DNA from 2 places in the Streptomyces hawaiiensis genome. Region 2 is predicted to be linked to the other one. Evidence: riboswitches for the same ligand, from Rfam matches in the RefSeq annotation. Region 2 holds a riboswitch; the other holds the start of a gene.
What was found. Region 2 has a riboswitch for cyclic di-AMP ahead of CEB94_RS16635 (LysM peptidoglycan-binding domain-containing protein). Riboswitches for the same ligand answer to the same signal wherever they lie in the genome.
Positions count from the first base shown of each region.

Region 1 (4,845 bases), 540 kb from region 2:
AACTGGCCCGCGGCCACTCCCGCGAGGCCGGCGACCCGGTCGTGCACGCCGAGGAGGCGGCCCTCGCCAAGCTCGACCCGGCCGACCCGCGGCTGCCCGGCGCGACGGTGTACAGCAGCCTGGAGCCCTGCGCCCGTCGCGCCTCCCGCCCCGCACCCTGCGCCCGGCTGATCCTCGACGCGGGCGTACGACGGGTCGTCACGGCCTGGCGCGAGCCGGACACCTTCGTGACGGACGCCGACGGCAGCGGCCTTCTCGCGGCCCAGGGGGTGGAGGTCGTCGTCCTCCCGGAGCACGAGGAGCGGGCCAAGGCCCCGAACCGCCACCTGCCGGGCTGAGGGGTCCTCGAACCATGAGCGTCCGATCAGGCCGCGGGGTCTGGTGCCGTGCATCGCAAGGCGCCGGAGCGCCTGCGTGGCGGCCCCACGTGGGCGCTCCGGGCAACGCGGCGAGTGCGGTGCCAGGCCACGCGACCCGGACAGGCATAGTGCAAGGACCCCGAATGCGGGCCGATCGGCCCAATAGATCCTGCGTCCGGACCGCCGCCCGGGCCGCGCTGCCTCCAGGGCCAGGACGAGAGGACGGAGGCGGCGGCCATGAGGAAAGCGGGGAGACGACGGAAGGCGGCACTGCTCCTCCCGCCCCTGCTCACCGCGCTCGCCCTGCTCGTCCCCTCCTACCAGGCCGACGGCCCGGACGCCCGCACCATGGGCCCCGCCCTGCCCTCCGACGCCGCGTTCACCCATCCCGGCGTCCTCGTCGACCGGGACCGGCTGGACGCCCTGCGCGAGCACGTCACCGCCGGGCGGCAGCCCTGGCTGAAGGCCTACCTCGCGATGCGGGACAGCGCGTACGGCTCCTACCGGTACCGGGCCGAGCCGCTCGAGACCGTCCTCTGCCCGCCCGGTGACCTTCAGGGCCGGGGCTGCGCCGAGGAGCGTGCGGACGCCCTGGCCGCCTACTCCCAGGCCCTGCTCTTCACCGTCACCGGCGAGCGGCGGCACGCGGAGAAGGCCCGGCAGATCATGGACGCCTGGTCGGCCACGCTGCGCCGGCACGCCGGGGAGAAGGCCGCGTTGCAGGCCGGCTGGACCGGGTCGGTCTGGGCCACGGCCGCCGAGATCGTGCGGCACACGCCCGGCGAGGAACGGCTCGGCCGATCCGTCGCGGCCGCGCACGAGCTGGCCGTACGGGCCCGGCCCGCCGGCACCGACGACCTGTTCACCGCCTGGGAGACCCTGACCCACGCGGGCGCCCCGGCCGGCTGAGCAGAGGGTGTGCACGAGGTGTCCCGCGGATGGCGTACACTGGAGTCACAACGACGCGGGGTGGAGCAGCTCGGTAGCTCGCTGGGCTCATAACCCAGAGGTCGCAGGTTCAAATCCTGTCCCCGCTACTGAAGGCCGAGGGCCGGAATCCGAAAGGGTTCCGGCCCTCGGTGCATTTCCCGGTGGTCTTACGGCGGCCATTACGGTCGGTGAGTGAACCACCCCGTTCCGCATAACAACTGACGCACCGTCAAAACTCGTCAGTCACTTGCGCGGCGGTCAACTCGCCCGATTTGGGCCCGTCATGGCGGGTAAGTCCGCGCGAAAAAGGTTAATGATCAAGTGGAATCGCTGGAATACCCCTCGCGCGTCTATTAACGTTCGATAACGCAGCGCGGTCGTCCCAGCCGTCACAGAAGGCGGCTCCGTGCGCACGCGCCGAATCCCGAAAGGGAACCGGGGAACCACCACTTGGGGTGAATCGAGCGGATACCACCGTGGCAGCACGGCCGGTATACGCGCGTAGGAGACCTTCCTGCTCCGAACCCGTCAGCTAACCCGGTAGGCGAGAAGGAAGGAAAGGAGCACGCCCACGTGGCGTCCAACCGGCCTGCCCCCGCGGCCCCGCTCGCGCCGAAGCGCGACACCGAAACCTTCGGCTACGGCGGTCAGCGCACCGACGAGGGCCCGTTCCAGGAGTGGAACCCCACCGAGGAGTCCATCCGTCCCGTCCGCGGCCGGCATCGCGTCACCAAGCAGCGCGGCGGAGGCCTCGCCCGCAGCTCCACCGTCCTGGGCGTCGGCGTCATAGCCGCCGTGGGTGCCGGCGGCATGGCCAGCGCCCAGACCGGCAAGCCCCCGGTGTCCATCTCCGTGCCGGACCTGCCCTCGGTGGGTTCCCTCATCTCGGACGACGACACCCCCGAAGGCTCCGCCACCCCGCTCAGCAGCCTCGGCACCACCACGGCGGACACCGAGCAGGCCACCTCCGGCGCCGGCGCCGGTGAGGCGCTGCGCGCCCGGATCATGGCCCAGGTCGAGCGCCAGCAGGACCAGATCGAGACCAAGGCCGCCCAGGACGCCGCGGCCGCCGCCGAGAAGGCAGCCGCGGAAGCGGTGGCCAAGGCGGAGAAGGAAGCCAAGGCCAAGGCCGCCGAAGCCAAGAAGAAGGCGGAGGAGGAGGCCAGGAAGAAGGCCGAGGCCGAGCGGCTCGCCGCCCTCGCCAAGCAGTTCACGCTGCCGACCTCCTCGTACACCATCACCTCCAGCTTCGGTCAGGCCGGCGCCTACTGGTCCTCCGGCTACCACACCGGCCTCGACTTCGCCGCCCCCACGGGCACGCCGATCAAGGCCGTCCACAGCGGCACCATCACCGAGGCGGGCTGGAACGGCTCGTACGGCTACAAGACCGTCCTCACCCTCGATGACGGCACCGAGATCTGGTACGCGCACCAGTCCTCCATCGGCGTCAGCGTCGGCCAGAAGGTCAGCACCGGCGACGTCATCGGCCGCGTGGGCGCAACCGGCAACGTCACCGGAGCGCACCTTCACCTCGAGGTCCACTCCGCTGGATCCTCGAACGGCATCGACCCGAGGGCGTGGCTGCAGGGCAAGGGACTCAACCCGTAAGCGGTACACGTCCGTTGAAGCACCGGCGGCCCTGACGACGACCCCCCGACGTCAGGGCCGCCGGTCTTCCGGTGTGCCATGGGCGGGTTCACGAGAGCTTTGGGTTACGCGAGCCTTGGGTTTACGGGAGCTTTGCGTCCCGTTGCGGAATGAGACGCCCCTGTACGGACGTTGACGCAGAGCATGACTTCTCTTCGCAAACTCGGCTCCTCCGACCTCGAGGTCTTCCCGCTCGCCCTCGGCGGCAACGTCTTCGGCTGGACCGCCGACGAGGACCAGTCGTTCGCCGTCCTCGACGCCTACACCGCCGCCGGCGGCAACTTCATCGACACCGCCGACTCCTACTCGGCCTGGGTCGAGGGCAATCAGGGCGGGGAGTCCGAGACCGTCCTCGGCACGTGGCTGAAGGCCCGCGGCAACCGCTCGGACGTCGTCGTCGCCACGAAGGTCAGCCAGCACCCCGAGTTCCGCGGCCTGTCCGCCGACACCATCAAGGCCGCCGCCGACGCCTCCCTGCGGCGCCTCGGCACCGACTACATCGACCTGTACTACACGCACTTCGACCAGCCCGACGTGCCCGTCGAGGAGATCATCGGCGCGCTCGACAGTCTCGTGAAGGCCGGGAAGGTGCGGCACATCGCCGCCTCCAACATTTCCGCCGAGCGGCTGCGGGCGTCCCTGGAGTTCTCCGACCGCGAGGGACTGGCCCGGTACGTCGCCCTCCAGCCGCACTACAACCTGGTCTCCCGCGACACCTACGAGGGCGAGCTCCAAGACCTCGCCGAGCGGACCGGCCTGGCCGCCGTGCCGTACTTCGCGCTCGCGTCCGGCTTCCTCACGGGCAAGTACCGGCCCGGCACGGCCGTGGAGAGCGCGCGGGCGGGGAGTGCGGCCACGCACCTGGAGACCGAGCGGGGGCAGCGGGTGCTGGCCGCCCTCGACGAGGTCGCCGGGGCGCACGACGTACCCGTGGCCACGGTGGCTCTGGCCTGGCTCGCCGCCCAGCCGACCGTGGCGGCGCCGATCGCTTCCGCGCGGACGGTGGAGCAGCTGCCCGCGCTGACCGGCGTCGGCGAGCTGACACTCTCGGAGGCCGAGATCGGGCGGCTCACGCAGGCTTCCGCCTGATCCGCACGACCGGCCTCAGGAGCGGTACGGGTTGTACGCGGGGTACGGCGCCGGCTGGGGGCCGTACCCGTACACCCCGTACACCGGCCAGGGCGGGGCCGTCACCGGGACCGGAGGGGCGGTGATCCGCGCCGCGTGGTCCAGCGCGGGGCGGGCCGTTTCCCGGCGCCGCCACAGTTCGCCGAGCAGTTCCCGCTCCCGTACGGCGAAATCCGCCGAGGCGCCGCCCCGCCGGGCCCGGTGCCGCAGGAACGCCAGGGACGTCGCGTACGCCTCGTACCGCGCCACCTCCCGGGCCGCCGCCCTGCCCGCGTGCCGGCGGGCGTACTGGCGGGCGATCCGCCGGGCCCGCATCGAGCCGAGCGCGTACGGCTCCGTCGGGGTCAGCCAGCCGGCCCCGGCGTAGGCGGGCAGCTCCGCACGTACGGTCTTCAGCTCCCGCTGCCGGGTCCAGATCACCAGCCACGTCAGCAGACCGAAGATGGGCACCATGAACGCCGCGTAGACGGCGAAGAACCCGTACTCGCCGAAGGCCGAGGAGCCGTTCCACATCGCGTGCATGCCCATCGCGAGCAGCAGCCCGGCCAGCGGGAAGGCGACGCGGCGCAGGTGCCGGCGGTCCGCCGAGAGCGCGGAGATGCCGAAGCCGATGCCGGTGAGGACCGTGAACAGCGGGTGCGCGAACGGCGACATGATGATGCGCACGAAGAAGGTCGCCGCCGTGACGGAGGCGATGCCGGTGCCGCCGGTGAGCTGGTCGGTGCCGAAGGCGGTGCCCAGGTAGAGGATGTTCTCGGTGAACGCGAAGCCGGTGGCCGTC
Region 1 is NZ_CP021978.1:4,186,339-4,191,183, reverse strand. It holds gene CEB94_RS19240 (dihydrofolate reductase family protein) at 1-338, shown strand, start outside; gene CEB94_RS19235 (hypothetical protein) at 597-1,268, shown strand; tRNA gene CEB94_RS19230 (tRNA-Met) at 1,323-1,396, shown strand; cyclic di-AMP (ydaO/yuaA leader) riboswitch at 1,695-1,851, shown strand; gene CEB94_RS19225 (M23 family metallopeptidase) at 1,863-2,897, shown strand; gene CEB94_RS19220 (aldo/keto reductase) at 3,081-4,025, shown strand; gene CEB94_RS19215 (PrsW family intramembrane metalloprotease) at 4,041-4,845, opposite strand, start outside.
Region 1: linked by a shared signal. The riboswitch ahead of CEB94_RS19225 (M23 family metallopeptidase) and the one ahead of CEB94_RS16635 (LysM peptidoglycan-binding domain-containing protein) in region 2 are both predicted to bind cyclic di-AMP.

Region 2 (4,845 bases):
TCTGACAGTGGCGCCGGTGCCGCCGCAGGCGCTGCGTAGGGTCATGGCATGCGACATGAAGTGCCCGGGATGCCCGAGCTGTTTTCGTGGGAGTTCGCCGGCAACCCCTACCCCGCCTACGCCTGGCTCCGCGAGCACAGCCCCGTCCACAAGACGCGGCTCCCCAGCGGTGTGGAGGCCTGGCTGGTCACGCGGTACGCCGACGCCAAGCAGACGCTCGCCGACAACCGGCTCTCCAAGAACCCGGCGCACCACGACGAACCGGCGCACGCCAAGGGCAAGACCGGGATCCCCGGGGAGCGCAAGGCCGATCTGATGACGCATCTGCTGAACATCGACCCGCCGGACCACACCCGGCTGCGGCGGCTGGTGTCCAAGGCGTTCACGCCCCGCCGGGTCGCCGAGTTCGCCCCGCGGGTGCAGGAGCTCACCGACACCCTCATCGACGGGTTCGCGCGGAAGGGGTCCGCCGACCTGATCCACGAGTTCGCCTTCCCGCTCCCCATCTACGCCATCTGCGACCTGCTCGGCGTCCCGCCCGAGGACCAGGACGACTTCCGTGACTGGGCGGGCATGATGATCCGTCACCAGGGCGGGCCCAGGGGCGGCGTGGCACGGTCCGTGAAGAAGATGCGCGGCTACCTCGCCGACCTCATCCACCGCAAGCGGGAGGCGCTGCCCGCCGAACCCGCCCTCGGCGAGGACCTCATCTCCGGCCTCATTCGCGCCTCCGACCACGGTGAGCACCTCACCGAGAACGAGGCGGCGGCCATGGCCTTCATCCTGCTGTTCGCCGGTTTCGAGACGACCGTGAACCTGATCGGCAACGGCACCTACGCCCTGCTCACCCACCCCGAGGAGCGCGCACGCCTCCAGGCGTCCCTCGCCGCCGGGGAGAGCGGCCTCCTGGAGACCGGCGTAGAGGAACTGCTGCGCTACGACGGCCCCGTCGAACTCGCCACCTGGCGCTTCGCCACGCAGCCCCTCACCCTCGGCGGGCAGCGCATCGAGGCGGGCGACCCCGTTCTCGTCGTGCTGGCCGCCGCGGACCGGGACCCGGAGCGGTTCGCCGGTCCGGACGTGCTGGATCTCGCCCGCCGTGACAACCAGCACCTCGGGTACGGCCACGGCATCCACTACTGCCTCGGTGCCCCGCTCGCCCGGCTGGAGGGCCAGACCGCGCTCGCCACCCTTCTCACCCGCCTCCCCGACCTCCGGCTCGCCGCGGATCCGGCCGAGCTGAGATGGCGCGGCGGCCTCATCATGCGCGGGCTGCGCACCCTGCCGGTGGAGTTCGCGCCGGCTGAAAGTGACGAAACATCAGACTTGTGATCTTCACGTGATCTGCGCGGCATGAACTTGTGACAAGTGATCGTCTGCCGATACGTTCACCCATCAACGCGGCCCGGGTTTCGCGCCGCGTTGGTCACTGATGTCTCGCGAAAGGTCTCCGTATGCTCTCCGGGAACGGTCGGCACCGTCGCCCCCGCCAGGCTCCGGCTCTCCTCGTGGCGGCCGGAGTGACCGGCTCCGCCATCGCGATCCCGCTCCTCGGGGCTTCTGGCGCCAGCGCGGCCGACGGCACGACCTGGGACCGGGTCGCGGACTGCGAGACCGGCGGCGCCTGGAGCCAGAACAGCGGTAACGGCTACTACGGCGGCCTGCAGTTGTCCCAGGAGGACTGGGAGAACCACGGCGGTCTCGACTACGCCGCGAGCGCCGATCTGGCCAGTCGCTCTCAGCAGATAGCCGTGGCCGAGAGAATCCTCGCCGACCAGGGGGTCGGCGCGTGGCGCACCTGCGGACTGCTCTCGGGACTCCAGCAGGACAAAGGGTCGGAATCACCCGATTCATCCGAATCATCCGGTGAGGTGGACTCGCCCGGATTGCTCGACTCGCTGGGTTCGCCCCCCTCTGAGAGTCCTTCTTCATCCCCTTCGCCTGACGCGTCGTCGCCGTCGAAGGACGAAACCACCAAGACCGGCAAGTCGCCCGAATCCGACGGTTCGTCGCGGGATCGGCAGCCCGACGCCTCTCCGTCGGCCACCTCCGAGGGCGGCACATCGGGCACATCGCAGCAGGACGAGGACTCCTCGGCGTCGGCCGATACCGGCTCCGGCCGTCATCGCGGTCCCAGCGCCGACGAAACCCGCGCACCCGAGGGCGAACGTGCGGAGAAGCCCACGGGGCGTCACTCCACGCCCGCTGACGAGAGTTCCGGCGAAGAGTCCGAAGGCGCCTACATCGTGGGTGTCGGCGACAGTCTCTGGTCCATCGCCGACGCCCTTCGGGTCAGCGGCGGATGGCACGCGCTCTACGAGGGCAACGAGAAGGCGGTCGGCGCCGACCCCGACCTCATCCACCCCGGTCAGACGCTCACGGTAGGGGGCGAAGCGGACGAGAGGTAGCCGTTCGGGCAGTGCGGAAACGGCAGTCGAAGTCGTCCCGAAACCGGGTGAGTTCACGTCATGTTTCGCGCCGAATGTCCCGTATAAGGCCGGTGAGAGATAGATCTCAGAAGCCTTGATCGTCTTTGAAATTCCGCGGACCGCGTGTCTACGGTCGTGACCGCTCGTCACCACGAGCCCCGGCTGCCGCAACGCCGAATCCTGCCAGCGGCCGTACGGGAACAGTCGTCGCGTCAAGCGCCGTAGGCAGGAGCGGGGGACCCAAGGTAAGTGCCCGACCGGCCAGTTGAGCCGGAAGGGCTTGGGGTGAAGCCGTGTCCCGGGAGGGACGCGGCCGGGCAACTCAACCGGCCCGAACCCGACAGCTCACCTCGCAGGCGTCGGTGAGGGGATCTTCCATGCTGTTTTCCAGCAAGGGCAAGCACCGCCGTCCGTCCAAGGCCACTCGTGCCATCGCCGTCGCCGGTGTCGCCGGCGCCGCCGTCGCCGCCCCGCTGATGGCGGTCGGCAACGCCTCCGCCGCCACCGCCTCCGAGTGGGACACGGTCGCCCAGTGCGAGTCCGGCGGCAACTGGTCCATCAACACCGGCAACGGCTACTACGGCGGTCTGCAGTTCTCCGCCTCCACCTGGTCCGGCTACGGCGGCACCCAGTACGCCTCCACCGCCGACCAGGCCACCAAGTCCCAGCAGATCGAGATCGCCGAGAAGGTCCTGGCGAGCCAGGGTAAGGGTGCCTGGCCGGTCTGCGGCAAGGGCCTGTCGAGCGCCGGCTACACCGGCGGCGGCTCCTCGAGCGACTCCGGCAGCTCCTCGCAGCAGAGCCAGCAGAGCACCGAGTCCCGCGAGACCCAGCAGCAGCCGGCCTCCCGCTCCGACGAGCGCCCGGCCGCCAAGAAGACCGTCACCACCCCGACCGGCAAGAAGGTCAAGAAGGGTGACGGCGAGTACAAGGTCGTCAAGGGCGACACCCTGAGCTCGATCGCGGCGGACAAGAAGGTCAAGGGCGGCTGGGAGAAGCTGTTCGAGCTGAACAAGGACATCGTCGAGGACGCCAACCTCATCTACCCGGGCCAGCAGCTGCACCTGAAGTAAGCAGCGGCCCGCCCAGGGCCCACAGGCTCCCCGCTCCGGTGCGTCATCCCCCGTACGCACCGGAGCGGGGTTTTTTCTGCCGTTCTTCGCAATCCGGCTTTGTTCCGTTCGGAAACAATTTACTCTCGGTTCTGTCCATGGGGTGGGCGACCCGGTGGCCGATCGCCCGGAGCCGGTTAGGCTCATGTCGCGAGCCACCACGGCCCGCACCTCGCCGGGTCCACGCGACCCGCGTACCCGCGTCACATAAGAAGGAGATGCTCGTGCCGTCCATCGACGTCGTCGTAGCCCGGGAAATCCTGGACTCCCGAGGCAACCCCACGGTCGAGGTCGAGGTCGGCCTCGACGACGGCAGCACCGGTCGTGCCGCCGTCCCGTCCGGCGCCTCCACGGGCGCCTTCGAGGCCATCGAGCTCCGCGACGGCGACTCGAACCGCTACCTCGGCAAGGGTGTGGAGAAGGCCGTCCTCGCGGTCATCGAGCAGATCGGCCCGGAGCTCGTCGGCTACGACGCCACCGAGCAGCGCCTGATCGACCAGGCGATGTTCGACCTGGACGCCACCGACAACAAGGGCTCCCTCGGCGCCAACGCCATCCTCGGCGTCTCCCTCGCCGTCGCCCACGCCGCCTCCGAGGCCAGCGACCTGCCGCTCTTCCGCTACCTGGGCGGCCCCAACGCGCACCTGCTGCCGGTGCCGATGATGAACATCCTGAACGGCGGCTCGCACGCCGACTCCAACGTGGACATCCAGGAGTTCATGATCGCCCCGATCGGCGCGGAGTCCTTCTCCGAGGCCCTGCGCTGGGGCGCCGAGGTCTACCACACGCTGAAGAAGGTCCTGAAGAGCAAGGGCCTGGCCACCGGCCTCGGCGACGAGGGCGGCTTCGCCCCGAACCTCGGCTCCAACCGCGAGGCCCTCGACCTCATCCTCGAGGCCGTCAAGGAAGCCGGCTACACCCCCGGCGAGCAGATCGCCCTGGCGCTCGACGTCGCCGCGTCCGAGTTCTACAAGGACGGCGTCTACACCTTCGAGGGCAAGGAGCGCTCGGCGGCCGAGATGACCGAGTACTACGCGGAGCTCGTCGACGCGTACCCGCTCGTCTCCATTGAGGACCCGCTGTTCGAGGACGACTGGGACGGCTGGAAGGTCCTCACCGACAAGCTGGGCGACAAGGTCCAGATCGTCGGCGACGACCTGTTCGTCACCAACCCCGAGCGCCTGGCCCGCGGCATCGACGAGGGCGCGGCCAACGCGCTCCTGGTCAAGGTCAACCAGATCGGTTCGCTCACCGAGACCCTGGACGCCGTCGAGCTGGCCCAGCGCAACGGCTTCAAGTGCATG
Region 2 is NZ_CP021978.1:3,648,200-3,653,044, reverse strand. It holds gene CEB94_RS16645 (cytochrome P450 family protein) at 49-1,332, shown strand; gene CEB94_RS16640 (LysM peptidoglycan-binding domain-containing protein) at 1,455-2,408, shown strand; cyclic di-AMP (ydaO/yuaA leader) riboswitch at 2,637-2,803, shown strand; gene CEB94_RS16635 (LysM peptidoglycan-binding domain-containing protein) at 2,807-3,502, shown strand; gene eno (phosphopyruvate hydratase) at 3,766-4,845, shown strand, end outside.